4 regions of the Pseudomonas sp. E315 genome follow, and region 1 is predicted to be linked to each of the others. Evidence: predicted binding sites of a transcription regulator. Region 1 holds the regulator's gene; each other region holds the start of a gene.

Region 1 (7,884 bases):
GGCCGCTGAAGCCACAGCATCAGGTGCAAACTGGCCTTTGCCGTGCAATTGGTCGAGCAACGACTCAAACTCGGCATCGGTTATTTCGTCGCTACCCGTCGCCGCGACGGCTGCGGGCTGAACAGGTGCGGCCGCGGCTGCTTTGACCGCATTGAGCGAGTCCAGCAGCAGTTCAAATTCGTTATCGGTGATATCACCGCCTTCACTGGCAACAGGCGCCTGAGCAACTGGTTCAGGCGTTGGTTGTGCCACTTCAACCGGCTGAGCAGACGCAGGCTCGGCCAAGCGTGCCAGCGCTGCCAACAATTCAGGCGTCGCGGCCGTGATTGGGCTGCGCTCACGCACTTCGCTGAACATACCGTTTACAGCGTCCAGGGCTTCAAGGACCACGTCCATCAGCTCGGAGTCGACCCGTCGTTCACCCTTGCGCAGGATGTCGAACACGTTCTCGGCGATGTGACAGCACTCCACCAACTCATTGAGCTGGAGGAAGCCGGCGCCCCCTTTTACAGTGTGAAAACCGCGAAAAATTGCATTGAGCAAGTCAGCGTCATCTGGGCGGCTTTCAAGCTCGACCAGTTGTTCGGACAGTTGCTCTAGAATCTCGCCGGCTTCAACCAGGAAATCCTGAAGGATTTCTTCATCGGCGCCGAAGCTCATGTAGGTGCTCCTTGAAATAAGGTCTTTGAGCGTCGGGCAACACTGCCCGCACGCCTACTCGAAACCTAGAAACCTAAACTGGATAGCAAATCGTCTACATCGTCCTGACCGGACACGACGTCATCACGCTTATCGGCATGAATCTGCGGACCTTCACCCTGAGTCAGGTTTTTTTGCGGATTATTTTCAGCGAGCAGTGCATCACGGTCATGTTCGATCCCCGCAAAGCGGTCGACCTGGCTGGCCATGAGCACGAGTTTAAGCAAGTTACCTTCGACTTCGGTCACCAACTGCGTCACGCGTTTGATGACTTGGCCGGTAAGGTCCTGGTAATCCTGAGCCAACAGGATGTCGTTCAGATTACTGGCCACAATGTGGCTTTCTTCTTCGCTACGTGTCAGAAAACCGTCAACACGCCTCGCTAACTCGCGAAACTCTTCAGCACTGATTTCGCGGCGCATAAAACGCCCCCAATCAGCACTCAATGCTTTAGCCTCGGCCCCCAAACTGTTGACGATGGGCGTGCTGCTTTCCACCAAATCCATCGTCCTGTTAGCGGCCGCTTCCGTAAGGCGCACAACATAAGACAAACGTTCGGTCGCATCCGTGATCTGGGACACTTCTTCGGCTTGCGGCGTGCTCGGATCGATATGGAAATTGACGATTGCGCTGTGCAACTCACGCGTCAATTTGCCCACTTCCCGATACAAACCGCGATCGCGGGTTTGGTTCAGTTCGTGAATCAGTTGCACTGCATCGCCGAACTGGCCTTTTTCAAGGCTTTCGACCAATTCGTGAGCATGTTTCTTCAGGGTCGACTCAAAGTCTCCCTGGTTTGATTCTTTATGCTCCATAGCACCCCCGTGACGAATCGATCAGCCGATGCGCTCAAAGATCTTTTCGATCTTTTCTTTGAGTGCCAAGGCAGTAAACGGTTTGACGACATAACCGTTAACCCCGGCTTGAGCCGCTTCGATGATCTGCTCGCGCTTGGCTTCAGCCGTCACCATCAGCACGGGCAAGTGCTTGAGTTTTTCGTCGGCACGCACGTGGCGCAGCAGGTCAATACCGGTCATGCCCGGCATGTTCCAGTCAGTCACCAGAAAGTCGATATGCCCCTGATTGAGGATCGGCAACGCTGTTGTGCCGTCATCTGCTTCCACCGTGTTGGTGAACCCAAGGTCACGCAGCAGGTTTTTAATGATCCGCCGCATCGTTGAGAAATCATCAACGATGAGGATTTTCATGTTCTTGTCCAATTCGACCTCCAAGCAGTCTTAAACGCGCTCAGCACCTGGGCGCGCCATTCAATCAATTCGGTATACATGCCACGTTAAAACCCGTAGGAGCGAGCGTGCTCGCGATGCAGGCGACACGGCGTATCAATCAACACGCATCGACTTTCATCGCGAGCACGCTCGCTCCTACATAAATTCAAAACCTACCGGTATCAGCGTGCTCGCCATTCCGCCAAACGCCCGCGCAAACGCGCCGCACATTGGCTATGCAACTGGCTGACTCGCGATTCGCTGACACCCAGAACCTCACCGATTTCTTTGAGGTTCAGCTCTTCGTCGTAGTACAGCGCCAATACCAGTCGCTCACGCTCCGGCAAATTGGCGATCGCCTCAGCCAATGCGGCCTGAAAGCGCTCGTCTTCCAGGTCTCGCGAAGGCTCAAGGTGAGCGCTGGCGCCGTCCTCGTGCAGCCCTTCATGCTCGCCGTCCTGTAACAGGTCGTCGAAACTGAACAGGCGGCTGCCCAGGGTGTCATTCAAAATCGCGTAATAATCATCAAGGCTTAACTGGAGTTCGGCCGCAACCTCGTGATCTTTAGCGTCACAACCGGTTTTTGCTTCAATTGCCCTGATTGCATCACTGACCATGCGGGTATTGCGGTGTACCGAGCGTGGGGCCCAGTCGCCCTTTCGCACTTCATCAAGCATCGCGCCACGGATACGAATACCCGCGTACGTCTCGAAACTCGCGCCTTTGGTTGCGTCGTACTTGGTGGACACTTCAAGCAGGCCGATCATGCCCGCCTGGATCAAGTCTTCGACTTGCACGCTGGCTGGCAAACGCGCCAACAAGTGGTAGGCAATACGCTTGACCAAAGGGGCGTAACGTTCGATCAGCTCATATTGGCTGTCACGCGACGACTTGCTGTACATGCGATAGCCACTGGCTGTCATAAGACCGGTCCCGCACTCGTTTGCTGCACCAGTCGCTCAACAAAGAACTCCAAGTGCCCGCGTGGGTTGGCAGGCAAAGGCCAAGTGTCAACTTTTTGGGCAATTGCCTTGAAGGCCAGCGCGCATTTGGAGCGAGGGAAGGCTTCGTAAACAGCGCGCTGTTTTTGAACGGCTTTGCGTACACATTCGTCGTAAGGCACTGCACCGACATATTGCAGGGCCACATCCAAAAAGCGGTCCGTCACCTTGGTCAGCTTGGCAAACAGGTTGCGGCCTTCCTGCGGGCTTTGCGCCATGTTTGCCAACACACGGAAGCGGTTCATGCCGTAGTCACGGTTGAGCAGTTTGATCAGCGCATAAGCATCGGTAATGGAGGTCGGTTCGTCACACACCACCAGCAACACTTCTTGGGCGGCGCGCACAAAACTCACCACTGAATCACCAATCCCGGCAGCGGTGTCAATCACCAGCACGTCCAGGTTGTCGCCGATGTCACTAAAGGCCTGAACCAGACCGGCGTGCTGCGCCGAACTCAGGTGCACCATGCTCTGAGTGCCCGAAGCCGCCGGCACGATACGAATACCGCCGGGGCCTTGCAGCAACACATCGCGCAGCTCGCAACGGCCCTCAACCACGTCGGCCAGGGTAAATTTTGGGGTCAGTCCCAGCAAGACGTCGACGTTAGCCAACCCAAGGTCAGCGTCCAGCAACATGACTCGTCTGCCCAGCTCGGCAAGAGCCAGCGACAAGTTGACTGAAACGTTAGTTTTACCGACGCCACCCTTGCCGCCGGTCACTGCGATCACCTGTACGGGATGCATGCTGCCCATGATCTTTCTTTACCTTGTCTTACTTAGACGCGGCTACAGAGGTTGGCTGCGCGTTCCGCACTGGAACAAAACCTTGCAGGCCATCAATGTAGGTACATTGCAACGTAATCATTACTCGCTCAGCCGACTCGTTTGGAGGGGCTGTGATAAATATCAGCAAACATATCGGCCATAGCTTCTTCGCTTGGCTCTTCCTGCATTTGCACACTGACCGCACGGCTCACCAATTGGTGACGACGCGGCAAGTGAAGATCATCCGGGATACGCGGGCCGTCGGTCAGGTAGGCCACCGGCAGCTCATGACTGATCGCCAAACTCAGCACTTCACCCAGGCTGGCGGTTTCATCCAGTTTTGTCAGAATGCAACCGGCCAACCCACACCGTTTGTAGCTGTGATATGCAGCCGTTAACACCTGCTTTTGGCTGGTGGTGGCCAATACCAAATAGTTCTTGGCTTTAATACCGCGCCCGGCAAGGCTTTCGAGTTGCAGACGCAACGCCGGGTCGCTGGCTTGCAAGCCCGCCGTGTCAACCAGCACCACACGCTTGCGCACCAACGGCTCAAGGGTTTGGCCCAAAGACTGACCCGGCGCGACGTGAGTCACCGGCACATTCAAGATGCGGCCCAACGTTTTGAGCTGCTCCTGCGCGCCAATCCGATAGCTGTCCATGCTCACCAAGGCGATATTCTGCGCGCCGTATTTGAGCACGTAACGCGCGGCCAGCTTGGCCAGCGTGGTGGTCTTGCCCATACCCGCCGGGCCGACCATCGCAATGACGCCGCCCTCTTCCAGCGGTTCAAGTTCCGGGGTGGCAATCATTCGCGCCAAATGCGCCAACAACATGCGCCAGGCTTGACGCGGCTCTTCAATTTCGGCGACTTGCTCAAGCAAGTCACGAGACAGCGGCCCCGACAACCCAATGCGCTGCAAGCGGCGCCACAAGTTAGCTTGTGCAGGCTTGCTGCCTTGTAGCTGATTCCAGGCCAGCGACCCCAACTGAACCTCTAGCAACTCACGCAAGCCATTGAGCTCAAAGCGCATGGTGTCAAAAGCGCGCTGATCCATCGACGGTGCAACGCTGGGCGCTGGGCGCGGCGGTTCTTCAAAGGTTGGCTCAATCAACGGCTCGGCGGCGGTCAGCGGCAAGCCGGCAAACAGCTGGCGACTGACTTCAGCATCGCCTTCACCGCGCAGGCTCAGCTCGGCCTGAGCCGAAACAATGCGCGATTGGGTCTTGCGCAGCTCTTCTTCAAGTTCAATGTTTGGCACACGCGGGGCCAGCGCGGACAGTTTGTAGTCCAGCGCAGCCGTCAATTCAACACCGCCTGCAATGCGGCGGTTACCAATAATGGCGGCATCAGCCCCCAGCTCATCACGAACCAGTTTCATGGCCTGACGCATATCGGCGGCAAAAAAACGCTTCACTTGCATAAACCAAACCTCAGCCGTTAGGGCCTACTGTCGCAACGATGGTGACTTGTTTGTTATCAGGTATTTCCTGGTACGCCAGCACATGCAGGTTTGGCACCGCCAAGCGTCCAAACCGCGAAAGCATCGCGCGTACCGGGCCGGCTACCAACAAGATCACCGGATTGCCTTGCATTTCTTGACGTTGGGCCGCGTCGATCAGCGAACGTTGTAGCTTTTCAGCCATGCTCGGCTCCAGCAGAACGCCCTCTTCCTGACCTTGTCCTGCCTTCTGCAGACTATTGAGCAAAATCTGTTCCAACCTTGGCTCCAGCGTGATAACTGGCAGCTCAGACTCAACGCCTACAATGCTTTGCACGATTGCACGCGAGAGCCCGACCCGCACCGCGGCAACCAAAGCGGCAGTATCTTGACTCTTGTGAGCATTGTTGGCGACGGCTTCGGCAATACTACGAATGTCGCGTACTGGCACCTGCTCGGCCAACAACGCTTGCAACACTTTCAGCAGTTGCGACAACGTCAACACACCCGGCACCAACTCTTCAGCCAACTTGGGCGAAGCCTTGGCCAGCAATTGCATCAATTGCTGCACTTCTTCATGACCAATCAGCTCATGGGAGTGTTTGTACAAAATCTGGTTCAAGTGAGTGGCTACCACAGTGCTGGCATCCACCACGGTATAGCCCAAGGATTGCGCCTGACTGCGCTGACTGACTTCAATCCACACTGCTTCCAGACCAAAGGCCGGGTCTTTGGCCGTAATTCCGTTCAACGTGCCGAATACCTGACCGGGGTTAATCGCCAGCTCGCGGTCGGGGTAAATCTCTGCTTCAGCCAAAATCACCCCCATCAGGGTCAGGCGATAAGCGCTAGGGGCCAAATCGAGGTTGTCGCGAATGTGAACCGTCGGCATCAAAAAGCCCAAGTCCTGGGACAGCTTTTTGCGTACGCCCTTGATCCGCGCCAATAGCTGACCGCCTTGATTACGATCCACCAGCGGGATCAAGCGATAACCCACTTCCAGACCGATCATGTCGATAGGCGTGACGTCATCCCAACCCAGCTCTTTGGTTTCTTGAGCACGAGCGGGCGAAGGCAGCATTTCTTGCTGGCGTTGCACCTCTTGCAGCGCCTGCACCTTGACCACGCTTTGCTTTTTCCACATCAGGTACGCGATGCCACCTGCAACTGCGGCCAAACTGAGGAAAGAAAAGTGCGGCATGCCGGGCACAATCCCCATCACCGCCATGATGGCAGCCGACACTGCCAAGGCTTTAGGCGATGCGAACATCTGGCGATTGATCTGCTTGCCCATGTCTTCGGAGCCCGAAGCACGGGTCACCATGATCGCCGCCGCAGTGGACAGCAACAGAGAAGGCAATTGCGCCACCAAACCGTCACCAATCGTCAGCAGCGCGTAAACCTTACCCGCCTCACTGAACGTCATCCCATGCTGGAAAATACCGACCGCCATGCCGCCAATCAGGTTGATAAACAGAATCAACAGACCAGCAATGGCGTCACCGCGCACAAACTTGCTGGCACCGTCCATCGACCCGTAAAACTCAGCCTCTTGGGCGACGTCCTGACGACGGGCCTTGGCTTGGTTCTGATCGATCAAACCGGCGTTCAAATCGGCGTCGATTGCCATTTGCTTACCTGGCATGGCATCGAGGGTGAAACGCGCGCTCACCTCAGAAATACGCCCCGCGCCCTTGGTGACCACCACGAAGTTGATGATCATCAAAATCGCGAACACAACGATACCGACCACGTAGTTGCCGCCGATCACGACCTCACCGAAGGCCTGAATCACCTTACCGGCGGCGGCGTGCCCTTCTTGCCCGTGAAGCATCACCACCCGGGTCGAAGCCACGTTTAGCGCCAGACGCATCAAGGTTGCGACCAGCAAAATGGTCGGGAATACCGCGAAATCCAGTGGGCGCAGGGCATAGACGCACACCAGCAACACCACAATCGACAGCGCAATGTTAAACGTGAAAAACACGTCTAACAAAAACGCCGGGATTGGCAACATCATCATGGCCAGCATGACCAGCAGCAACAGCGGCACGCCCAACTGCCCCTGACCCAAACCGGCCAGACCGTTGCGTGCACCGTTGATTAACTGAGAGCGATCCAATGACATTGCACAAACCTTTAGCAAACTTTTGACGCCATATGCGCCGTGGAGCCTGCCATTGCAAGAAACCTTCCAACTTTGGCAAATGGCCATATTTCTGTGTGGGCAGAGCCTTTGTCACAGGCTGGGGATGCCGGGGCGGCGCTCTGAAGGCTCATTGAAATATAAAGACCATGTTCTGATCGGCCTGCGCAAAAGCGCCGCACTATGATTTGCAGCGTCTAGCCAATAGCAGGTAATGGAATGCCAATCAGTGCGAGCAGCTGCCGATTACGCAAGGGACGCTCATCAGAGCCCAATCAGATTTACCTGCTGACATCAGTGGTCGATCAGCGAACCCCTCTTTTTGTCGACTGGCCTACTGGCCGCTTAGTGGCCGAACAATTTCGGCAAGCACATGACGCAGGGCTGGTCACCTCACTAGCATGGGTCGTCATGCCTGATCATTTCCACTGGTTGATTCAACTGAACAAAGGCACGCTGGCCGAACTGATGTGCCGCGTCAAATCGCGCAGCAGCAAAGCCTTGAACATGCGATCAGGCCTGAGTACGCGCATTTGGCAGCGGGGCTATCACGACAGAGGCTTGCGCCGCGAAGACGATTTGAAAGCGCTCGCCCGGTATATCGTC
Region 2 (7,884 bases), on a different contig from region 1:
GTCACGCAATGAAATCGGTAACTATCTGGGCCTGGCGGTCGAAACCGTGTCTCGCGTCTTTACCCGCCTGCAAGAAAATCAACTGATCACTGCCGAAGGCAAAGAAGTGCATATTCTTGACCCCATCAAGCTGTGCGCACTGGCAGGTGGCTCGGCGGAGGCATAACAAGGCTGTTTGCGGACTATACTGGCGGGCTTAACGCACGCCAGGACACCCTGATAATGGTCTTCGACGACTTCTGCCTCAAATCCTTGATTCGCCCGGTGCTTGATTTCCCCAAGCCCGGCGTTATCTTTCGTGATATCACCCCGCTCTACCAATCCCCCCGCGCCATGCGAGTGATCGCTGATCGCTTTATCGAACGTTACGTTGAAGCTGATTTCAGTCATATCGGCGCGATGGATGCTCGCGGTTTTTTGATCGGTTCAGTTTTGGCCCATCAACTCAACAAGCCGCTAATCCTGTTCCGCAAGCAAGGCAAACTGCCTGCAGACGTGCTAGCTGAAGGCTATCAAACCGAATATGGCGAAGCATTTTTGGAGGTTCACGCAGACAGCTTGTGTGAAGGGGATTCACTGCTGATTGTCGATGACTTGATCGCCACGGGCGGTACATTGATCGCTGCCGCCAATTTGGTACGACGCATGGGCGCACAAGTCTTTGAAGCGGCGGCCATTATTGACCTGCCTGAGCTGAGCGGTTCAAAACGCCTGAACGCCCTTGGCATACCGACGTTCTGCCTAACTGAGTTTTCGCTGACTGAATAATCAAAACCGCGCACGAGCTGGAGGCTGCGATTTTTGGGCTCTGGTTGGCCATTGAAAGATCGCAGCCTTCGGCAGCTCCAACGAAAAACACGCTCTGGGAAGCTGCGTACTTCGCCAGTCGACCCCGTGAAAGCCGCCGCAGGCTGCGATCTTTTGATCTACGGCCGGGCTGAGCCATTACAACGCGATGGGTTTACGGCCTGCAAACGAGTGAGCCAACGTGCCGCCGTCCACCAGCTCCAACTCACCGCCCAGCGGCACGCCGTGGGCAATACGCGAGGCAATCAAGCCTTTGCTGCTCAGCAACTGCGCAATGTAATGCGCCGTGGCCTCACCTTCGACTGTTGGGTTGGTGGCTAAAATCACTTCACTGAACGTGGACTGCTCATCAATGCGAGACATCAGTTGCGGGATGCCTATCGCCTCCGGGCCCAAGCCATCAAGCGGCGATAGATGCCCTTTGAGCACAAAGTACCGCCCGCGATAGCCCGTTTGCTCAACGGCATACACATCCATCGGCCCTTCAACCACACAGAGCAGCGTGTCATCGCGGCGCACATCTGCGCACTGCGGGCACAAGTCGTCCTCGGTCAAGGTTCTGCACAAACGACAATGCCCCACACCCTCCATCGCCTGACTCAAGGCCAAGGCCAAACGCGAGCCGCCACTGCGATCACGCTCCAGCAATTGCAAAGCCATGCGCTGTGCTGTCTTTTGACCCACACCCGGCAAAGTACGCAAGGCATCAATCAATTGGCGAATAAGGGGGCTAAAGCTCATAAGGAAAGGTCCGACAAGACAACGAGAGCCGGTTTATACCCGCGACATGGGGCAGCGTCAAATTGATGTGTTAAATAGGCAGCGCCCGCTCCACACACAAAAAAATGCCAGGCGCTTGGCCTGGCATTTGGGTGCGCCTTAGAACGGCAGCTTCATGCCCGGCGGCAATTGCATGCCCGCCGTCACGCCAGACATTTTGTCCTGGCTGTTGGCTTCGATCTTGCGCACTGCATCGTTAACAGCAGCGGCGAACAGATCTTCAAGCACCTCGCGGTCGTCTTCGCTGACGCCTTCAAGCAGGCTTGGGTCGATGCTGACGCGCTTAACGTCGTGACGACCGGTCATCACAACACTAACCATATCGCCACCGGCCTTGCCCGTGACTTCAGCATTGGCCAGTTCTTCCTGCATTTTGGCCATTTTTTCTTGCATCTGCTGCGCCTGCTTCATCAGGCCGGCCATGCCACCTTTCATCATGGGAATCACCTCAAACGTTATTTGGACAAAAGACCCAAGGCACATAAAAGCCTTGGGCTGTAATTTATTGTGCTGACGCTATGAAGCCTGCGCCTCGATAGCATCAACAGGCTCAATCGTATCGTCACGCACTGCCGCGCCGAACTGCTGAACCATTTGCTGAATGAGCGGATCCGCGTGTATCGACTCCTCTGCCCGGCGCTGGCGCTCTGCACGCAAACGCGAAGCGGCTTGGGCCGGAGTTTCCTGCTCAGGCTTGATCAGCTCAATGGTCACTTTGAGCGTGCGCTGATGATACTGGTTCAGTGCGTCGTTCAATCGGCGCTGCTGCGTCGCGTTGAACAGTGCGCTGTGAGCCGGATCAAGGTGCAGCAACCAATTATCACCCTCAACCGCAATCAGGGTGCAGTTAGCGCCAATGCTCGCGGTCATGCCCGAAACGGGTAATTGGGGGAACATGTTCAGCCATTCAAGGGCCAGTCCGGTAGCCGGCATGGCCGCAGGCAACGGCTCGGGTTCTGGCGCCGGATCAGCCGCATGCTCGCTGGCCAACTCATCAAGGTAGCTATAAGCCGCCGAATCCATATCGGGCTCGATGTAGTCTTCGTCCAGCGGTGGCTCGTCATCGCGATCCATGCCTGACAGCGCAGCGTCCACCTGCTCCGACGTAGGCTCGGGCACTGGCGCAGCCACCCACTCTGGCGCATCAGGCACGACACTGTCAGGGGTCGGCAATGGCATCGGTGGCAACTCAGGTTGCTCGCCAACCGTGTCCAGTACCACTTCTGGCACCGCTTCGTCCTCCATCACCGGGACTGAAGGTTCGTTCCAGGGCAAATCGACCACTGGCGCAGCAACAGGCGCGGGAGCCTCAACCGGCGCAGGTTGCGGGGCGACCTCAATCACTGGCTCAGGTGTCGGCGCAGGAGTCGCCACAGTCACCGGTGCGGGTGCGGGTGCGGGTGCGGGTGCGGGTGCGACCGAGGTTGTTACCGCCAAAGTTTGGGCGCAATCAACTGTGGCTTGGCTGATCCCCACTGGCTTTAGCGGCTGATTCGGCGCGTCAGCGCTGTCTGCCGGGCGGAAGGCCAGCATCCGCAGCAGCACCATTTCAAAGCCCCCTCGCGGGTCGGGCGCCAGCGGCAGGTCACGTCGCCCAATCAGGCCCATCTGGTAATAAAACTGCACATCTTCGGCAGGCAACGCCTGCGCCAACGCCAACACCCGATCACGATCGCCGTGTCCGTTATCGACACCCTCAGGCAACGCCTGAGCAATCGCAACGCGATGCAACACGTTCAGAATCTCGGAGAGCACGCCATTCCAGTCAGGGCCTTGTTCGGCCAGATGGCGCACAGCCTCAAGCAGCGCCCGCGCATCGCCCTGAATCAAAGCCTGTAGCAGGTCAAATACTTGCCCGTGATCAAGCGTACCGAGCATCGCCCGCACATCGGCGGCCAACACTTTGCCTTCTCCGAACGCAATGGCTTGGTCTGTCAGGCTCATCGCGTCGCGCATTGAGCCATCTGCCGCACGTCCCAGCAGCCACAGTGCATCGTCTTCAAACGGCACGTTTTCAACACTCAACACGTGGGTCAAGTGCTCGACTACCCGCTCAGGGGTCATGTTTTTCAGCGAGAACTGCAAGCAACGAGACAGAATCGTGGCAGGCAATTTTTGCGGGTCTGTCGTCGCCAAAATGAATTTGACGTAAGGCGGCGGCTCTTCAAGGGTTTTGAGCAACGCATTAAAGGAGTGACTGGAGAGCATGTGCACTTCGTCGATCAGGTAGACCTTGAAGCGCCCGCGGCTCGGCGCGTACTGCACGTTATCGAGCAGCTCACGCGTGTCTTCAACCTTTGTGCGGCTGGCGGCGTCGATTTCGATGAGGTCGACAAAGCGCCCCTCGTCAATTTCACGACACACCGAACACGTCCCGCAGGGGGTCGAGGTGATACCTGTTTCACAGTTCAGGCATTTGGCGATGATCCGCGCAATGGTGGTCTTGCCGACACCCCGAGTACCGGTGAACAGGTAGGCGTGGTGCAGGCGCTGACTGTCCAGAGCATTGATCAGAGCCTTGAGCACATGGGTCTGGCCGACCATTTCGCGGAACGAGCGCGGACGCCATTTACGTGCAAGAACCTGATAACTCATTGATAACCGTCGCGTCTAAAAAGCGGAAGGCGCTAATGCTATCGGAGCAAGGCAAAAATTGCATCCGATGTACTCGCCTAATCTGACTATGCTGCTCTCTGGCAAGCTATTTAACTCTCTCAGGCACCTTGCTGGAGACTTTATGCGCTTAATTGCGTGCGCTTTGATGCTAGTGGCGCTGCACTGCCAGGCACGGCCCGAACCTTTGCGCTTCTCGATTGCTGACAGTTGGGCCATGCCTATGGTGCAGATCGAGAACGACCAACCGACTCAGGGGATCATGTTCGACATGATGCTGAGCCTTGCCCGACATGTTGGGCAGCCTGCCGAGTTCCATGTACTTGCCCGGGCGCGCTTACAAAATGCACTGCTGCATGGCGAAGTGGACGTCAGGTGCTTTGTTGCCCAGTCCTGGGTAGCAGACACGGCTGGGGATTACATTTGGAGCTTGCCGTTTATTGAGCAACGCGATGTTCTGGTTAGCCAGCGCAAAATGATGCGTCCGGTCAATCCACACACTTTGACCCATCAGCCCATTGGCACCGTGCTCAACTACATTTACCCATCGTTGCAGCCGCTATTCGATGCAGGCCAATTGCAGCGAGACGATGCGCGAAGCCAAGAGCAAGTGCTGCAAATGCTCAGGGCTGGGCGCTTTGACTACGCCGTGAGTAATCAGTGGACGCTTGACTGGTTCAATCAGCACCTCAAGCCCGAGCAACAGCTGCAGGCTGTGGCGGTGCTGCAAGAACAGACCTTGGGCTGCCTGATTAGAAACGACCCCAAGCTACCGATTCAAAAAATCCTTGGGGCTCTGGCCCAGATGAAAAACAGTGGCGAAATCGAACAGATTATTTTGCGGCACACCTCACCCGCCGATTTCGCAGCGCAACCTACCGATTAAAACGCGCCACCAACGCCCGTAGCCCAGTCGATATTCGCTCCAGCTCAGCGCCTCGAATGACCGCTGCATTGGCATTTTGTGCAGTGTTTTGCACGGTTTGCGCCACATTGTTGATTTGTCGTGACACATCTTCCGCTACGTAGGTCTGCTCTTGGGAAGCCGCAGCCATTTGTTGGCTCATGTCGGTGATGCGCTCCACGGCCTCGCGAATGCCTTGCAAAGCGTTCTGCGCCTCCAGCACCTGACGAACGCCCTGCTCAGCTTCTTCAATGCCCAAACTGGCAATTTGAACAGCATCGTTAGCGCCCGCTTGCAGGCTTTCGATGATGCCCTGAATTTGCCCTGTTGATTCGCGGGTCTTGCCAGCCAGCGCGCGCACTTCGTCTGCCACCACTGCAAATCCACGACCTTGCTCACCGGCGCGAGCTGCTTCGATGGCAGCATTTAACGCCAGCAAGTTAGTTTGATCCGCAATGGCACGAATCATCTCAGCAGCCGCCATGATGGCTTGGGTTTGACCCGCCAGATTACCCACAGCGTTATTAATCTGACTGACTGTATTGGCCAACAACTGGATTGCATCACGGGTGGTGCCTGCCACCTGACTGCCCTGCTCAGCCAGTTGATTGGCCGTATTGGCCTCGACAGCCGTTTGCTGCACATGCGCCGCCACCTCTGTGATAGACGCTGCCATTTCGGTCATGGCAGCGGCAGTCATGTCGGTTTCTGCCCGTTGTTGGAGCAACGCCTTTTCGGTGTCGCTGGACAACTGACTGGAATCAGCCGCCGCCTCGGCCATCTGATTGGCCAGATCCAGCAGGCGGGTGAGCGCGGTTTTAAGGCGCGCCTCCTCGCTGATTAAAATCATCTGCAATTGTGCGACCGGCCCCTGAGTGTCGCTGTAAACCATCGCACTCACTGAATCAGAGAATGAGTCTGGAACACCTTTAACCACGCGCTTGATCTGCCGCCCCACACGGCTATGCCCCCAAACGCCCACCCCCACAAACAAAGCCGCCGTAACACTCTGTGCCATCCAGCCAGGTAACCAGTAAGCACTGGCGATTGACACGGCTGCTGCCGCCACCGGCAGCGCCAACACACTCAGAAACTGCGTCGCCTGAGTTAACGTCGACGCGCCAGACTTGCCATCACGCAGACGCGCATAAAGCGCCTCAGCGCGTGCAACCTGCTCGCGAGTCGGTTTGACGCGTACCGACTCGTAGCCCACCACGCGATTGGCTTCAAGAATCGGGGTTACGTAAGCACTGACCCAATAGAAATTACCGTTCTTACAGCGGTTCTTCACAACCCCCATCCAGCTGTGCCCGGCTTTGAGATAGCGCCACATAAGCTCGAACACAGCCGCGGGCATATCCGGGTGGCGCACAAGGTTGTGCGTGCTGCCAATCAGCTCACTCTGAGTAAAACCGCTCATGGCAGCGAAATCAGCATTGCAGTACGTGATGTGACTATGAGTATCGGTGGCCGATATCAGCCGCTGATGCTCCGGAAAAGTTTGTTCAACACCGGTCACCGGAAGATTAATACGCACGGTTAAATTCCATCTGAGATCAGCCCACCTTTGCGCACTGAGATAAAAAACAAATCACCCATAAAACTGCTCACACAATGATTAAATATGAGATTTTAATAATCGGACAGGCGATGTTATCCATTGGCCGGCAACCAGCAACGGTTAGAAGACACTTAAAGAGTGACGTTATTTTACGAGCTAAATTCTATTTTGCAAGAAACCACGCACCCACAGTCAGATGTCAACTCTCGCCAGAACATTCACGCATGACTGCCTACCTCACTTAAACGATGTTCAGCACCTTGCAGAAACACTTCTCATTAACCAAACCCGCAAAAGCCCCGGGCTAGAGAGCCCGCGACACATAGCGTCATGCAGACAGAAAAAACTGTGTTTTTAAGAATCGTCTTAAATACATTCCATACTTAACCTTTTAAAGTAATAACTCTATTAACTTTTAACTGGTATTCACTAAGTCAACACACCCATAAAAAATAACTAAGCACTTACATCAGCCCTTAATACGACACCTATAAGTGGCACCCACATACTAAACCGCCGGTATGGAGCATTCCATAACGGCCAATTAGCGTGCATAAAAAAGGCCTGGGTAATTCCGCACCGCCTTACTTTAATCAATTCAATTAATAGTTGATTTTTTATGGCGCGCACAATAAATCGCAACAGAGCCTAGAGCGCTATTGAGAAAGCGGAGATAAATAGACGCCACGAACGCGCTGACTGCGCTTCGATTCAAAATTTAAGAATTTTTGTTTTGACCCAAAACCCTGCTCATTTGAGGGCTTTGAAATGGAGGCAACCCCACCAGCCACACCCCGGCACACAATGTTCCCGCTGTGGCTGCTTCCTTCCGGATCTGACCAGGTTCACGGGTAATCGTTGCGGAGGGACCGATAGGGTCACCATAACAACATCCGCCTAGCAGCGAACGGCGCCATTGTACCTGTCTGACGAAAAGTTACAACCGCTGCTGCAAGAATAAAAAAATGAATAGGCTCAAGCACTTGGATCTAAACCCAATCATGGGTCATGCAGCCCGAAAAACAGCTCGACGCGTACCGCAATAGCCGAAGGCTGCGCATGATGGCGCAGCCTTCGCAAAACGTGCCCGATCAGATGAGACAGCGGGCACGGCCTCAGCCTGCGGCAACGCCCTGCTCGTTCAAGAACGCCACAAACGCCTCTTCATCCAACACCTTAAGCCCCAACTCATTGGCCTTGACCAACTTTGATCCCGCTC
Region 3 (7,884 bases), on a different contig from region 1:
AACATATTCCCTTACTGGGTGCGCTTGAGGCCGACCGAATGGTGCATCTGCGCATGCTCGACGATCAAGGCCAAGCGTGCGATTTAGTGCTTGAAGCCAGATTGGGGGTCGATGATTTTATTGTGCGTAAAACCTGTGCCTTATCCGGCTTGGGCTTTACAGTGCTGCCCATGATGTATTGCGAACAAGAACTCAAAAACGGCCAGTTGGTGCAGTTGCTGCCAGGTTGGTCATTGCCTGGCGGTTGGCTGCATGCGGTCTACCCGCACCGGCGTGGCTTAATGCCAGCTGTGCGGACATGGATTGAGCACTTGGTGGAATCATTTGAGCGTTGTGGAGACAAGCTGCTATGACACGCACAATCATGAACAAACAACAGGTTGCCGCGTTCTGCCTCAGCTTGCCCGGTGTTCAGCAAGACATTAAGTGGGGCGGGGTTGAAGTGTTCTTTGTTGACCAGAGCAAAATGTTTGCCCTGTTCAATCTCAACGCTGAGGGACTTTCGTTCAAAGTCGAAAAAGAGTTGTTTTTGGGTTACATCGATCGTCCGGGCATACGCCCATCGCCTTATTTGGCGAGGGCGTACTGGATCAACATGCAAGCGCCCTACCCGATGGGCGCTGAAGAACTGCAAGACTTACTGCGGCGCTCTCATCAGTTGGTGGTCAGTAAACTGCCGAAAAAACGCCAGACAGGCTTACTGATCTAAGCGTTTAGAGATCCAGAAAGGTCATTTTCAGGAACAGCACGTCAATCCATACCGCCCAATGCACGGCCACGATCAGCCAAAACCAGATCTGGTACGACAGTTTGCGCGTTTTGTGACGAAACATTTGTTGCGCCACCAACGCTCCCGGCCAGCCACCTAGTAGCTCAACACCGTGCAGCACTTTCTCAGGGGTGCGCCATTGGCCGGCTTGGGCCTGATGCTTGTCGTACCAATACAGGCCAAATGCGAGCACGCTGGCAACCCCATACGCCAGCAACGGAATACGCGTTATCCCCGTTAGCCACAAGCTTGCGGCCCCCCCTAGCGGCACCGCGCACAACAGCGCGAAGACCAGTAGCTTTAGCTTCAAGCTGCGAATGGGTTGGCGGTTGTTGCCCGGCATCCCCACGTACTCGCGGCTGTTATGGGCTGATTTTTTCACGCTGATGCCGCCGACCAATTGATCCAGCCGAACTGCCAAGTGGCCAAAATCAACAAACCAAATGCAATGCGATACCAAGCAAACGCTGCATAACTGTGGTTGGAAATAAACTTGAGCAAGGCCCGCACAGCAATCATCGCGAAGATGAACGACGTCACAAAGCCAATCGCAAACACTGGCAAGTCGTCAGGTTGGAACAGGTGACGGTACTTGTAACCCGAATAAACAGCGGCCCCTACCATCGTCGGCATGGCCAGAAAGAACGAGAACTCAGTGGCGGCTTTACGTGACAAACCAAACAGCAAGCCACCAATAATGGTCGAGCCCGAGCGCGAGGTGCCGGGAATCATCGCCAGGCACTGCGCCAACCCGATTTTCACGGCGTCTTTCCACGTCATGTCGTCCACTGTTTCGGCGTGGATCACATGCTGACGACGTTCAGCCCACAACATAATCACGCCACCGATCACCAGTGCCGCAGCAACAGTAATGGGGTTGAACAAATATTCATGAATCACGTCAGCGAAAATCACGCCCAAGACAACCGCAGGCATCACGGCAATGATCAAGTTGACCGTAAAGCGCCGCGCGCTGGGCTGTGTGGGTAAGCCAACAACCACATCAAGAATCTTGCGTCGAAACTCCCAGACCACGGCCAGAATGGCGCCAAGCTGAATAATGATGTTGAACGCCATTGCTCGTTCGCCACCGAAGTCGAGCAAGTCAGCAACAATGATTTGGTGGCCTGTGCTGGAAATGGGCAAAAATTCCGTCAGGCCTTCTACCACTCCGAGAATCAACGCCTGTGCGGCAGTCCAAAGATCCATTGTTCCCCCATGAACCCTGCGTCGTGCAGGGTAAAAAATAGTCTGTGTTGGCCTGAAGTTCATCGCCGCGGGGTGAAAGTCAGGTGGTTAGGGTCGCCAAAATGGCGTGAAAAAAGTGTCTGAAATCAATAAAGATTCAGCTTTCTGCATTCCGGCCGAGATCCTATCAGACACGTTCCCATTTCGCTGCTATGACATTAGACGCAAGTAGCATGGGTTTGGTCTGCTAAGCATGCTTGGATGCAACTTAGTGACTACGACAAGAAGAATAAGAGGTGACGGTTCTATGAATACCTTACGCAGGTTGTCCATCAGTCAGCGTTTGTGGCTGATCTTGGTTGTGTCTATGACCATGCTGCTGGCATTGGGCTTATTAATGCTCAATCAAATCCATGACGACCTTTATGAAGGCAAAGCTCAAAAAACCCAGCACGTAGTGCAAGCCGCCAGTGGCATTCTCAACTACTACCACGGCCTGGAAACGGCCGGCACCTTGAGCCGTGAAGCCGCGCAACAGCAAGCACTTAGCGTGGTGAGCCAGTTGCGCTACGACGACGATGACTACTTCTGGATCAATGACCTGCGGCCCTACATGGTCATGCACCCCACTAACGCCAAGCTCGACGGCAAAGACCTGTCAGCCATCAAAGACCCGGACGGGTTTGCGATTTTCAACGAAATGGCCAACATCGCCAAAGCCAAGGGCTCAGGCACAGTCGACTATCGCTGGCCCAAGCCGGGCTCTGATGCTCCCGTACAAAAAACCTCATACGTGCAACTGTTTGAGCCTTGGGGCTGGGTGATCGGCTCAGGTGTGTATATCGATGACATGCAGGCCGAATTCTGGGGCCAAGTGTGGCAAGCGTGTTGGGTGGGTCTTGGCATAGCCATCATCATGGCGGCGCTGGTCACATTGATGGCCCGTAGCATTGTGCGACCACTGCAAGATGCCGTGCAGGCGATGGCCAATATTGCCAGCGGTGAAAGTGACCTTACCCGTAGCCTCGATACCCACGGGCAAGATGAGATCACGCAACTGGCCCAACACTTCAATGCTTTTGTCGCCAAACTGCGCAAAGTGGTGAACCACCTGCAATCCACCGCTACTGCTCTGGAGCAGTCGTCGACTGAGTTGGGCAATGACGCGACACAAGCCCAGCAGCGCAGTCAGCAGCAAGCCTTGCAAATGGACCAAGTGGCCACGGCCATCAATGAAGTGACTTACGCAGTGCAGGATGTTGCAAAAAACGCAGAACACGCCGCCAGTGAAATGCGAGGGGCTCAGGTGCAGGCCGAGCAAGGCCAGCAGAACATCGACAGCAGCCTGAGCCAAATCGCAGAGCTGTCGGTCACTATCAATCAAGCCGTTGAAGTGATTCGCACCCTGGCCACACAAAGCAGCGAAATCGGCAGCGTACTTGAAGTGATTCGCTCCATAGCCGAACAAACCAACCTGTTGGCACTTAACGCCGCCATTGAAGCTGCACGGGCTGGTGAGCAAGGGCGCGGCTTTGCGGTGGTTGCTGATGAAGTCCGCCTGCTGGCCCAACGTACCCAACAGTCGACCGCTGAAATCCAGTCGATGATTGAAGGCCTACAGAAACACTCAGAGGCTGCCGTGAACGTGATTGGCAACAGCAGCCGCGCGTCCCAGCTGACCATCGAGCAAGCCACTCAAGCGGGGCAAACCCTGAACAGCATTGCCCTGGCGTTGAGTAACCTCAATGGCCTGAACGCTTCAATCGCCAGCGCCACATCTCAACAGGCGCACGCCATTGAAGACATCAACCACAACGTGACCCAAGCAGCGGGCCTTTCGCAAAGCACGGCTCAAGCGGCTGAGCAGTCGAACTCAGCCAGTGTTCACCTCAAGGAACTGAGCGTGCAGCTCAATGGACTCATGCACCAGTTCAAGGCCTGAAAAACTCCGGCGGCGCAGTCTCAGACTGCGCCGCCGGTTTCGCCTGTCACTTGCCTTCTCGCGGCATAAAAGCCTCATCCACCCGCGCCAAATCCTGTTCGCGCAGGGTGCCCGCGTAAAAATGCAACTTGGTCCAAGCCAGTAGGTAGTCGTAACGGGTTTGTGCCAAATCGCGACGCGTGCTGTACAGCTGCTGCTCGGCGTTCAAAGCATCAAGGTTGACCCGCTCACCACCAAGAATGCTTTGGCGCGTGGACACGACCAATGCCTGCGCCGAAGTCAGGGCCTTTTGATAGGCGCGTAACTTGCTCACTCCGGATTGGCACGCATTGAATTGACGGCGCAGCTCAATCAGGGTTTCACGGGTTTTACCTTCCAGTTCGTATTCCACTTGCGCCAAGTTGCTGCTGGCTTGGCGCACAGAGGCCGACACCCCGCCACCGGCGTATAAAGGCATGCTGATCTCAATACCGATGGTGTTGGTGTCGTAACGCTGGTTGTAGGTGTTGCCGCTGTCAGACTCCATTTGACGCACGCTGGCATAGGCATTGAGCTTGGGCAAATGGCCTGCACGGTTTCGTTCAACTTCATAGCGCGCCACTTCCAGTGCTTCGCGTTGGGAGGCTAAAACAGGGTTGTTGGCCAGCGCCAGTTCATGCCAAGTCGAATAGGTGGCTGGCTCCAGCGCAAATGAGTTAAACCCTTCAGCCAATGGCATTAACGCGTGGATATCCACGTATGCCACACCGATCAAAGCCCCCAGTTCACGTAGCGCCGCGTCCTGTTCATCCTGTGCTTGAATTTCTTCTGCGGTGGCCAGTTCATAACGCGACTCGGCCTCCAGAATGTCAGTACGCGTGCCCTCACCTTGGCGAAACATGTGTTCGTTCTGTCGAAACTGTTGCTCGTAGGCCTTTTTCTTGGCTTGCGCGTTGTCGATTTGGTCCTGAGCAAACAGCGCTTGGGTGTAATGGGTGAGTACCCGCACCAACAGCTCTTGGCTTTTACTGCGAAAGTTTTCATCCGCAAACAGAGCCTGTGCGACGCCTTTTCGGTAGTTGGCATAGGCTTCGTAGTCGATTAGCGGCTGCTGCAACATAAAGGTCGAACCATAGCTGTTGTAGTTGCGATCCTCATGAGAGTCGCCACGTTCATTAAAGTAGGTGGCTTTGGAGTTATTACGGCCCTTGTTGTAGTTGTACGACAGTTTGGGCAACAGGCCTGCGCGGCCAATAATGCGATTTTCCAGGCCTGCGTCGCGCTCTTTCATGGCAGCGAGAAACTCGGGGTCATTGCGCAGGGCCTGTTCGTACACCTGAAACGGCCCCATCGCCTGCACGCTGGCAGCCATGCCAGCCCACAACAGCAACGCCACACTCAACATTGAAGCTCTTTTCATACGTCGCAACATCCTATTGCTCAGTCAACGCAGAACCTGCGCGATCCAACAGTGGTTTAAACAGGTAGTTGAGCAACGAGCGCTCGCCGGTGCGCACAAACATCTCAGCGGGCATGCCGGGTTTGATCACTAAACCATTAAGTTGCTCCAACGCCAGATCACTGACCGAACTGCGCAGCACGTAGTACGGCATACCGGTCTTTTCATCGAGCATCTGGTCCGCCGAAATCAGACTGACCTCTCCTGTTACCCGGGGTGTGCGGCTTTGGTTGAATGCAGTAAACAGGATGTCTACGGGCAATTGGCTGCCTACTTTGTCCACCAAATTGACCGGCAGGCGCCCTTCTACTTCCAACCGCGTGCCCTGCGGCACGATTTCTAGCAAGGTTTCTCCGGCTCGTACCACAGCGCCTTCAGTGTGCACGCCCAGATTCACGGCAATGCCATCAGACGAGGCGTTTATTTCGCTGTGTTGCAGATCAAAGCCTGCGGAGGTTAGCTGTTGCTCCAACGTCAAACTCTTGAGCTGAGCCTCGGCCAACTGGCTGCGCACTTCTTTTTGATACTCATCAATGTGCTGGGCCAGCTTGAGGCGGGACTCAAGAATGCCTTGCTCAATACGCCCACTTTCCCCCGTGCTTTGGGCCAAGTCTTGCTGCACTTGCGACAGTTGACGTTCGTACTCCATCAAGCGATTGCGCGGGATGTAGCCGTTTTCAGCCAATGGCCGCAAATTGCTCAGTTGTTGGCGTAAGGAGTCGGCTTGCGCCAGTTGATCGCCTCGTGCCCGGCGCATGCCGGATAGCTGTTGAGTGGCGCCCTCAATACTGGCTTTGAGCCCTGCTTGTTCGCGGGCGAATGCTTCACGCCGGCTGCTGAAAAGTTGTTGCTGACCTTCGAGAACCAAAGCCAAACGCGGGTCGGGGTCGTGGCTCAACTCAGCCGGGAAACTCACCTGTTGCAGGTTATCGCGCTCACTTTGCCAGCGCGCCAAACTGGCCCACGCCATACGGTATTGTGCCCGCAACGATTGCACATCAGCTTGGACTTGGGTTTGATCCAGACGAAACAACGGCTCCCCTTGCCTGACTGATTGCCCTTCACGTACCAGAATCTGACTGACCACCCCGGCCCCGAGCGATTGCACAGCCTTGCGCTTGCCAGACACAACCACCGTACCTTGTACGGGAATGCCTTCATCCAGTGGCGCCAAACTGGCCCACGCAAAAAAACTGCCCGCACCGACGATGGTCAGTACCCAGCCGAGCCGTGCATAAAATCCCGCCCCGCGTTCCTGACGTGGCGATTGATGGGTTGGTTTCATGATGTTGGCGTCCTTGCTCATGCGCCAGAACTCTGGGCCTGCGGCTGGTTCTGACGATTCAAACCGACAGCCGCGCCGTGATGGGCGGCCTGTTGCTGTTGTTGTGCGGCTGACAACGCTTTGAGCACATCGTCACGCGGGCCGAACACTTGGGCCTGACCTTCATTGAGCACTAGTAACGTGTCAGCCTGACCCAACGATGAAGCGCGATGGGTCACCAATATCACGGTTCGACCTTGTGCCTTGAGTTGAGCAATCGCGCTGCTCAGCGCTGCTTCGCCAACGGCATCCAGATTGGAATTAGGCTCGTCGAGCACCAACAGGCTCGGGCTCCCATACAACGCCCGAGCCAACGCCACGCGCTGTTTTTGCCCGCCTGACAGGCCACTGCCATCATCGCCCAGCAGCGTGTCATAGCCCTGAGGCAGGCGCAGGATCATCTCGTGAACCCCAGCCTGGCGAGCGGCTGCGACCACTTGCAGTGGGTCAGCTTCGCGAAACCGCGCGATATTTTCGGCAATGGTGCCGCTGAACAACTCAATGTCCTGTGGCAAGTAGCCGATGTAAGGGCCCAGTTGATCACGGTTCCATTGATGAATATCGGCACCATCAAGACGAACCGTCCCGGCCAACGTTGGCCATACGCCTACCAGTACGCGGGCCAATGTCGACTTGCCAGAGCCGGAAGCGCCCAATACGCCCAACACTTCTCCAGCGCCAAGACTGAAACTCAGGTGATGTAACGTCGGTATTGATTTGCCCGGCGGGCCCGCACTCACGTGCTCGAAGCTCACCTGACCGTTGGGGGCAGGCAAAGCCATGTTGTCTTCAGTCACAGGGTGTTCACGCAGCAGGCTATCCAATCGTTGATAGGCCATTTTTGCCGAACTCCATTGCTTCCAGACAGCAATCAGTTGATCGATGGGGCTCAAGACGCGGCCCATCAATATCGAACCGGCAATCATCATGCCTGCACTCATATCGCCCTGAATGACCAGCAAGGCACCTAAGCCCAGCACCAAGGACTGCAAGCACAAGCGTAAGGTTTTACTCGCCGAGCCAATGACTGCACCTGTATCGCTTGCGTTGTTTTGCTCAACCAAAAAACGTGAGTGCACGTCAAACCAGCGTTTGCGCAACACACCTAGCATGCCCATAGCCTGAATAGTTTCGGCGTTGTGCAGATGGCTGGTGGCCAATTGGCTGGATTGCTGGGAGTAAACGCTGGCCAAACTCAACGACTTGCGCGTCATGATCTCGTT
Region 4 (7,884 bases), on a different contig from region 1:
TGGAGCAAGCCAACCTTGGCCATCAGCGCTCTTATGGCGACGATCAATGGACACTGCGCGCAGCTGATGACTTTCGTAAGTTGTTTGAAACCGACTGCGAAGTGTATTTCGCGTTCAACGGCACAGCCGCCAACTCACTGGCGTTGGCGTCGCTGTGCCAAAGCTTCCACAGCGTGATCTGCTCTGAAACGGCCCACGTCGAAACAGACGAATGCGGCGCCCCGGAGTTTTTCTCCAACGGCTCCAAACTGCTGACGGCCCGCACCACGGGCGGCAAGATCACCCCAGAGTCAATCCGCGAAATCGCCCTTAAGCGCAAAGACATTCACTACCCAAAACCGCGCGTGGTGACCATCACCCAAGCCACCGAAGTGGGCAGCGTGTACACCCCCGATGAAATCCGCGCCATCAGCAGCACCTGCAAAGAGCTGGGGCTCAATTTGCACATGGACGGCGCACGCTTCTCTAACGCCTGCGCGTATTTGGGATGCACGCCCGCCGACCTGACCTGGAAAGCCGGAGTGGATGTGCTGTGCTTTGGCGGGACTAAAAACGGCATGGCCGTGGGCGAAGCCATTCTGTTTTTCAACCACGACTTGGCAGTGGATTTTGACTACCGCTGCAAACAGGCCGGGCAACTGGCCTCGAAAATGCGCTTCTTGTCAGCGCCGTGGGTGGGCTTGCTGGAAAACGACGCGTGGCTCAAACATGCCCGTCATGCCAACCACTGCGCACAATTGCTGAGCGAGTTGGTGAGTGACATTGCGGGGGTTGAGTTGATGTTTCCGGTGGAAGCCAATGGCGTGTTCCTGCAACTGTCGGAACCTGCGGTGGCGGCATTGACAGCCAAGGGCTGGCGTTTTTACACCTTTATTGGCAACGGCGGCGCGCGCTTTATGTGCTCGTGGGACACCGAAGAAGCCCGCGTGCGCGAATTGGCCGCAGATATTCGCGAAGTAATGGCAGGGTAACGAGGGGGTAAAAACTGTAGTCGCTGCCGCAGGCTGCGAAGGGTTGCGAAGCGGCCCGCTTTTTGAAGACCCTGCGGTTCTTATCGCAGCCTTCGGCAGCGACTACAGTGTTTGGCGAACAGTCAGGATTGACCCAGTGTTCGCTCAATCACATCGACCGTGGCGCTGACTTGCTCTTGATAACGGTCGAGTTCCTGTTTGTGGCTCAGTTGCAACTCAATCTGCTGCGAACACAGATTCAGTGCTGCCAGCACCAGCAGTTTGTCCCCGATCAAACTCGGGTACTTTCGTTTCGTTTCGGCCAGGGCGGCTTTTAACATGACCGTGGCCGCCATCAGGGTTTTTTGCTCCCCTTCCGGCGCTTTGATCGTGTAGTCGTTACCCAAAATCGAGACGACATTTACACCGTCTCTGTCCACGCTCATGCGTTGACAGGGCTCACGCTTACGCGCTCAACCAGTGCCTGAATGCGTGCTGCGGTTGCGCCTTGCTTCTCTTCTTGCTCCATCAGGCTCAGTTGCAGGCTTTCGTTTTCGTCTTTGGCCTGAGCCAGTTCAGCGTTCAGTTGTGCGTTGGTGTCCAAAAGCTCTTGCTTTTGTTGAACCAGGTCGCTGACCAGTTGTTCCAGTTTGCTAAGGGATGATTCCATCATGGTGGTGATCTCAAGCAGTTTCAGAGGGCGCGTACGATAAAGAAAAGTCACCTTCTAAGCTAGGGTTATTCGGCCGCAAAAGCCCTATTTAGCTAGTGGCGACGATCCTTAAGCCCCCTAGTGACTGTGCTTTTACAACTAGGTTCCCGCCCCTTGTCGGCAAAGCCCCGCCTGCGACAAAAGCGCACATTCCGTTCAAGACTTTAGTCTTATGACCGATACGTCTCATCTACCTGCCAAAAACATCGCACGGATTGCGCGCTCCCCTTCAGGAACCATCATGTCTTTACGCAATATGAATATCGCCCCGCGCGCCTTTTTAGGGTTTGCGCTGATTGGCACCTTGATGCTGATTTTAGGGGCCGGTGCGCTGCTCCAGATGAGCAAAATCCGCACGGCGGCTCAAGAAATCAGCACCAGCAGCGTGCCGAGCATTCAGAGCCTGGACGACTTCACACAACTGACTCTGCGCCTGCGGGTGCTGTCATATCGTTTGCTGATTAACCGCGAACCCGATGTACAACAAAAAACCCTGGAGCTGTTGGACCTGCGCAATCAGCAGATCCGTTCGGCGCAACGTGAGTACGAGAAGTTCATCACCAGCGCGCAAGAACAGACGGCCTACGATAAGTATCAGCAACTGTTGGGCCAGTACCACCAACTCGAAGACCGCATGCGCAGCCTGTCGCGCAATAACGAGGTTGATCAACTGCGCGAGCTGCTCAACAGCGAACTATTGAGCAACTCCGAAGAAATCAACAAAACGCTTAACGATCTGATGAACATCAACAACCAGCAAATCGTCGAAGCCAACGATCACTCCAACGACATGTATTCGGCAGCGATCAAGCTGGTGGTGTTCCTGCTGATACTGGCCACTGCGCTGACCATCGTCTGTGCCTTGTTGCTGACTCGCAGCATTACCCAGCCAATTGCTCAAGCGCTGGCAGCCGCCGAAGCCATTGCCGAGGGCAACCTGACGCTACCGATCAAAGCCGATGGCAGCGATGAAGCTGGCCGTTTGTTGCAGGCGATGGCCAAGATGCAAGGCAAGCTGCGTGACACGCTGCAACGTATTTCGGGCTCTGCGACTCAGTTGGCCTCGGCAGCTGAAGAGCTGAACTGTGTCACTGAAGAAAGCGCCAAAGGGCTGACTCAGCAAAACAACGAAATCGAGCAAGCCGCTACCGCCGTCAACGAAATGACCAGCGCTGTTGAAGAAGTCGCACGTAACGCTGTCAGCACATCTGAAGCCTCGCAAAGCGCAACAGCCTCCGCTGGCGATGGTCGCGATCTGGTGCAAGAAACCGTCAACGCCATCGAGCGTATGAGCGGTGACGTGCAAAGTACTGCCACGCTGATTGGCAACTTGGCCACCGAGTCGCGAGACATTGGCAAGGTGCTGGACGTGATTCGCGGTCTGGCGGACCAAACCAACCTGCTGGCCTTGAACGCTGCCATTGAAGCCGCACGCGCAGGCGAAGCCGGCCGTGGCTTTGCCGTAGTGGCTGACGAAGTGCGCGCCTTGGCACACCGCACTCAGCAATCGACCAGCGAAATCGAACGCATGATCGGCAGCATTCAGGGCGGCACCGAGCACGCGGTGGACTCGATGCGTAACAGCACCGAGCGCGCCGAGTCGACCCTTAGCATCGCCAAAGGCGCAGGCCTGGCGCTGGAAACCATCAACAGCGCGATTGTTGAAATCAACGAGCGCAACCTAGTAATCGCCAGTGCGGCCGAAGAACAAGCCCAAGTGGCCCGCGAGGTGGATCGCAATCTGGTCAACATCCGCGATTTGTCGGTGCAATCGGCTACAGGCGCCAGCCAAACCAGCTCGGCCAGTAACGAATTGGCGCGTTTGGCAGTAGACCTCAACACAATGGTTTCGCGCTTTAGCCTGTAACCAACGCTTGCAGAAGCTGGCGATCTTTTGAGTCTTTAAAAGATCGCAGCCTTCGGCGGCTCCTACGCAAAGCGCGGTTTGCCCATTAGATATGTAGGAGCTGGCGAAGCCTGCGATCTTTTGAGTCTTTAAAAGATCGCAGCCTTCGGCGGCTCCTACGCAAAGCGCGGTTTGCCCATTAGATAGGTAGGAGCTGGCGAAGCCTGCGATCTTTTGAGTCTCTAGAAGATCGCAACCTCCGGCGGCTCCTACGCAAAGCGCAGTTTGCCCAATAGATATGTGGGAGCTGGCGAAGCCTGCGATCTTTTGAGCCTCTAGAAGATCGCAGCCTCCGGCGGCTCCTACGCAGAGCGCGGTTTGCCCAATAGATATGTAGGAGCTGGCGAAGCCTGCGATCTTTTGATCTTCTTGGGCCAGCGCCCACGGGTCAGGTCAAAACTCGATCCGCACGTCACCCTTGGGCACGCTGCAACACGACAGGATGTAGCCTTCGGCCACGTCCTCGTCGGTGATGCCACCGTTGTGCTCCATCTCAACATCCCCGCCCAGCTTCAACACCTTGCACGTGCCGCAAATGCCCATGCCGCAAGCCTTGGGAATCAGCAGCCCGAGTTTGGCGGCGGCAGCATGCACGGTTTCAGCCGGGCCAACACGAATGCTCTTGCCAGACGACGTGAACTCAACCTGATTCAAGTCCGCAGCATCCAGCTGCGGCGCATCCGCCGCCTGCTCGGCTTGCTCCACTGCGTCGGCCCGCGCCTCAGGTGGCGTGGCACCGAATGACTCCTCGTGATACCGGCTCATGTCATAACCGTTGGCCTCAAGCAGTCGCTTGACCGCACTCATGTACGGCGTTGGCCCGCAGCAAAACACTTCACGCTCCATAAAGTCCGGCGCCATCAGCTCCAGCATTTTTTGATTCAAATAACCGCGATACCCCGCCCACGGCTCACCCAGCCCATGTTTTTCACAGATCAGGTGCAGGCTGAAGTTGTCGATACGCGATGCCATGTGCTCCAACTCGCGGTGGTAAATGATGTCTTTGGGCGAGCGGGCACTGTGGATAAACACCATGTCGACATTGGCATTGGTGTCGTAAAACCAGCGCGCCATCGACATCACAGGAGTAATGCCCACGCCGCCACTGAGGTACAGCACCTTGGGGCTCGGTGCATCAATGGCATTGAACAACCCGACCGGGCCATGCACCGCCAACTCCTGACCTTCAATCAGGGTGTCGTGCAGCCAGTTAGAGACCCGCCCGCCGGGCACACGTTTGATGGTGACCGAAAAGCTGTAAGGCACCGATGGCGAGCTGGAGATGGTGTACGAACGCATCACCGGCTCGCCGTCGATTTCCAGCTCCAGGGTCACGAACTGCCCCGGCTTGAAGAAAAACAGAATGGGTTGGTCGGCCATAAAGCAGAAGGTGCGCACATCCCAGGTTTCCTGAATCACTTTGACGCAGCGCACGATGTGTCGACCGTTGGCCCAGGTCTGGGTGTTAACCGGGTACAGAAAGCTGTTGGACATGGGCTTCTCCACGGCCGACAGCCGGCCTGTTGATGACGATTCTGCGCATGCCCCGAAGCAACCATTTATCTATTCGCGACATTGGCATGCTTATCGCGACCAGCCCCTGACAACAGGGGCTGGCGCGTCGGGAACAGATGGGGCCATGTCGCCCGCAGATATGGCCGCAAGCAGCTTCAACCGCACACTCAGCGCCACTCACCAGCGTTTACTGCTTTGCCTTGCGTCGTAACCCGATCAGCCACTTTTGGGCCACCTCCAATGGCCATGAGGACTTCAACGATGGACGTCACCGCAACCTTGAGCTTGGGCGATCCACTGGAACCCGCACGCAAGGCCACCGCCGAGATGCTGCACAACCGTGAGCGTACCTTCTCGCTGCCCCAGCCGTTTTATAACGACGAGCGCCTGTTCGACATCGACATGCAGGAGATCTTTCAGAAGGAATGGCTGATCGCAGGCATGACCTGCGAGATCCCGACCAAGGGCAACTTTTTGACCCTGCAAGTGGGCAAAAACCCGATCATTGTGATTCGCGGCGCCGAAGGTCAGGTGCATGCGTTTCATAACGTGTGTCGCCATCGCGGCTCACGGCTGTGCACCACCGAAAAAGGCAAGGTCGCCAAGCTGGTGTGTCATTACCACCAGTGGACTTACGAACTGGACGGACGCCTGCTGTTTGCAGGCACAGAGATGGGTGCCGACTTTGACATGAAGCAATACGGCCTCAAGCCGGTAAACGTCAAAACGGCGGGGGGTTACATCTTTATTAGCCTGGCCCAGAACCCGCCCGCTATCGACGAGTTTCTCGCCACGCTCGATCACTACATGGAACCCTACGACATGGAAAACACCAAGGTGGCGATTCAAACCACCCTGGTGGAAAAAGCCAACTGGAAGCTGGTGCTGGAGAACAACCGCGAGTGCTACCACTGCAACGCGTCACACCCTGAACTGCTCAAAACCCTGCTCGAATGGGACGACGTAACCGACCCACGTGCCGATCAGGCGTTCAAGGATCACGTGGCCGCGTCGGCTGCGGCTTGGGACGCGGAGAAAATCCCCTACGCACACGCCAGTTTTGGCCTGCGCAATCGCATCGTGCGCATGCCGCTGCTCAAAGGCACCGTGTCCATGACTCTGGACGGCAAACAAGGCTGTGCAAAACTCATGGGGCGCATCAAAAACCCGGACTTGGGCTCGATGCGCATCCTGCACTTGCCGCATTCGTGGAACCACTGCATGGGAGATCACATCATCGTGTTCACGGTGTGGCCCATCAGCGCCCAAGAAACGGTGGTGTCCACCAAGTGGCTGGTTCACAAAGACGCCGTTGAAGGCGTGGACTATGACGTGGAACGCATGCGCACCGTCTGGGACGCCACCAACAATCAAGACCGCAAGCTGGCCGAAGAAAACCAGCGAGGTATCAACTCCACGGCTTACCAGCCGGGGCCGTACTCCAAGACCTATGAGTTTGGCGTGGTCAATTTTGTGGACTGGTACAGCGAACGCCTGCTCAACAACCTTGGTGCTGCACCTGCGCCGTATTTGAAAGGGGTGATGGCCGAATAACCTGTTTAACGGGTGAGCCCGCGATGGTAAATCCCATCGCGGGCCAACTGTTTTAAGGCACTGACACTTTGATACTCGATACTTTGCCGTCTAACTGATTACTGGAACCACCACGATTAACCACATAGTGGCTTCTCCCAACGGTTTTCTCAAAGGTGTCGATAACCACTGGCGAGGTAATATCCCGCGTAACAATGACCTCTGCATATCCTTGATTTGGATTTACATTTTTGTTGCCGTATACCGTAAAGCGAGTACCGGCTTTGGCCCTGAGTATCACGGCCGATCTAGCAGCGTCGTTATTACATGCACCGGAGAAGTTACCCTGCATGTTTTTTGCCAAACCAATGGTACACACAATATTATCTTTGCCATTATTGCCGAAGTAAAACACAACAGAACTGTCGGAAAAATCAGTGGGCGGATTTTGCTCAATTTTGATTCTAGAAATTTTGCCGTCCAACCCATTATTACGAACATACGTCATTTTAAAATATTGGTTCTCCATATTTTTTTCAAAACTGCCAATAATGACACCGTCGTTATTCACATCAATATCTTGTTTTACATCAATATACGCGCGGTCATCTTCTCCGCTGCCTGAAGGCGAGTCGAATACGGTAAGGCGAGTGCCCTTAGCAATACCCCGCAATTTTCCTGACCGGATATCATCAGCTTCACACCCCCTGTTCGGGAGGCTGAACTCAGCATTTTTACCAGCGGGTACTACACACGTTGTATCGCCTTTTTCATTGGCGTTGTTCTGCTCGTAAAAATAGAACCCCCCTTGGCTCAAGGCTGCTGCATAAGGAAATGCATCACCTGCCTGGTTAAAGTCTATCGCCAAGTAATTAGGCGCCTTACGATAACCGATCGCATTTTTGCAATGCTGATTCACTCGGCGCTCAAGGTAGGTCAAGTTATTATCCATGCCCCCAGCGTGAGGACTCGTCGCTCCCCAGCTATGGAACTGATTCATCACAAACAAGCGGTTCCATGAAGTGAAGCCTGCGCCAGCCACTTTTGGCTCATGTTTGCTCCAGCGCGACGGGCAGCTCCAATCGTGTTTCAACGCAGTAGTGCCCAAGTCCCAGTAGTTTTGCATTTCCCAATGGTTGTCTTGAAGTATCGACACTTTCTGTCCGTTCACCTGGTAATTACCTGACTGTCTATCAGATAAAACAACCAACCGTTTACCGCTGCGTATCATCTGCTCTAGTGTTGGCCAAGAGGTCGTACCGACGGCT

What was found. The regulator FliA, encoded in region 1, starts transcription of late flagellar genes. The targets are predictions, from matches to a motif close to CTAAAGTTTNNNNNNNNNNNGCCGNTAA.
Region 2: ACZRJQ_RS19085 (methyl-accepting chemotaxis protein) is a predicted target of FliA. The motif match lies at 6,762-6,789, and genes of this name have one in related genera.
Region 3: ACZRJQ_RS16580 (methyl-accepting chemotaxis protein) is a predicted target of FliA. The motif match lies at 2,181-2,208, and genes of this name have one in related genera.
Region 4: ACZRJQ_RS08950 (methyl-accepting chemotaxis protein) is a predicted target of FliA. The motif match lies at 1,818-1,845, and genes of this name have one in related genera.

What each region holds. Positions count from the first base shown of each region.
Region 1 is NZ_JBUZPJ010000001.1:88,847-96,730, reverse strand. It holds gene ACZRJQ_RS00480 (chemotaxis protein CheA) at 1-660, opposite strand, end outside; gene ACZRJQ_RS00475 (protein phosphatase CheZ) at 726-1,514, opposite strand; gene ACZRJQ_RS00470 (chemotaxis response regulator CheY) at 1,536-1,907, opposite strand; gene fliA (RNA polymerase sigma factor FliA) at 2,111-2,851, opposite strand; gene fleN (flagellar synthesis regulator FleN) at 2,848-3,681, opposite strand; gene flhF (flagellar biosynthesis protein FlhF) at 3,801-5,114, opposite strand; gene flhA (flagellar biosynthesis protein FlhA) at 5,125-7,254, opposite strand; gene ACZRJQ_RS00445 (REP-associated tyrosine transposase) at 7,498-7,884, shown strand, end outside.
Region 2 is NZ_JBUZPJ010000016.1:14,393-22,276, reverse strand. It holds gene fnr (fumarate/nitrate reduction transcriptional regulator Fnr) at 1-166, shown strand, start outside; gene ACZRJQ_RS19110 (adenine phosphoribosyltransferase) at 223-768, shown strand; gene recR (recombination mediator RecR) at 946-1,548, opposite strand; gene ACZRJQ_RS19100 (YbaB/EbfC family nucleoid-associated protein) at 1,687-2,025, opposite strand; gene dnaX (DNA polymerase III subunit gamma/tau) at 2,104-4,182, opposite strand; gene ACZRJQ_RS19090 (substrate-binding periplasmic protein) at 4,325-5,086, shown strand; gene ACZRJQ_RS19085 (methyl-accepting chemotaxis protein) at 5,076-6,641, opposite strand; RNA gene ffs (signal recognition particle sRNA small type) at 7,444-7,540, opposite strand; gene ligA (NAD-dependent DNA ligase LigA) at 7,781-7,884, opposite strand, start outside.
Region 3 is NZ_JBUZPJ010000012.1:38,023-45,906, forward strand. It holds gene ACZRJQ_RS16560 (LysR substrate-binding domain-containing protein) at 1-353, shown strand, start outside; gene ACZRJQ_RS16565 (MmcQ/YjbR family DNA-binding protein) at 365-709, shown strand; gene ACZRJQ_RS16570 (DUF1294 domain-containing protein) at 714-1,112, opposite strand; gene ACZRJQ_RS16575 (undecaprenyl-diphosphate phosphatase) at 1,148-1,978, opposite strand; gene ACZRJQ_RS16580 (methyl-accepting chemotaxis protein) at 2,265-3,899, shown strand; gene ACZRJQ_RS16585 (TolC family outer membrane protein) at 3,946-5,310, opposite strand; gene ACZRJQ_RS16590 (HlyD family type I secretion periplasmic adaptor subunit) at 5,312-6,643, opposite strand; gene ACZRJQ_RS16595 (type I secretion system permease/ATPase) at 6,640-7,884, opposite strand, start outside.
Region 4 is NZ_JBUZPJ010000005.1:6,556-14,439, forward strand. It holds gene ACZRJQ_RS08935 (threonine aldolase family protein) at 1-971, shown strand, start outside; gene ACZRJQ_RS08940 (cell division protein ZapA) at 1,094-1,396, opposite strand; gene ACZRJQ_RS08945 (hypothetical protein) at 1,393-1,623, opposite strand; gene ACZRJQ_RS08950 (methyl-accepting chemotaxis protein) at 1,904-3,529, shown strand; gene gbcB (glycine-betaine demethylase subunit GbcB) at 3,962-5,062, opposite strand; gene gbcA (glycine-betaine demethylase subunit GbcA) at 5,345-6,637, shown strand; gene ACZRJQ_RS08965 (PI-PLC domain-containing protein) at 6,690-7,884, opposite strand, start outside.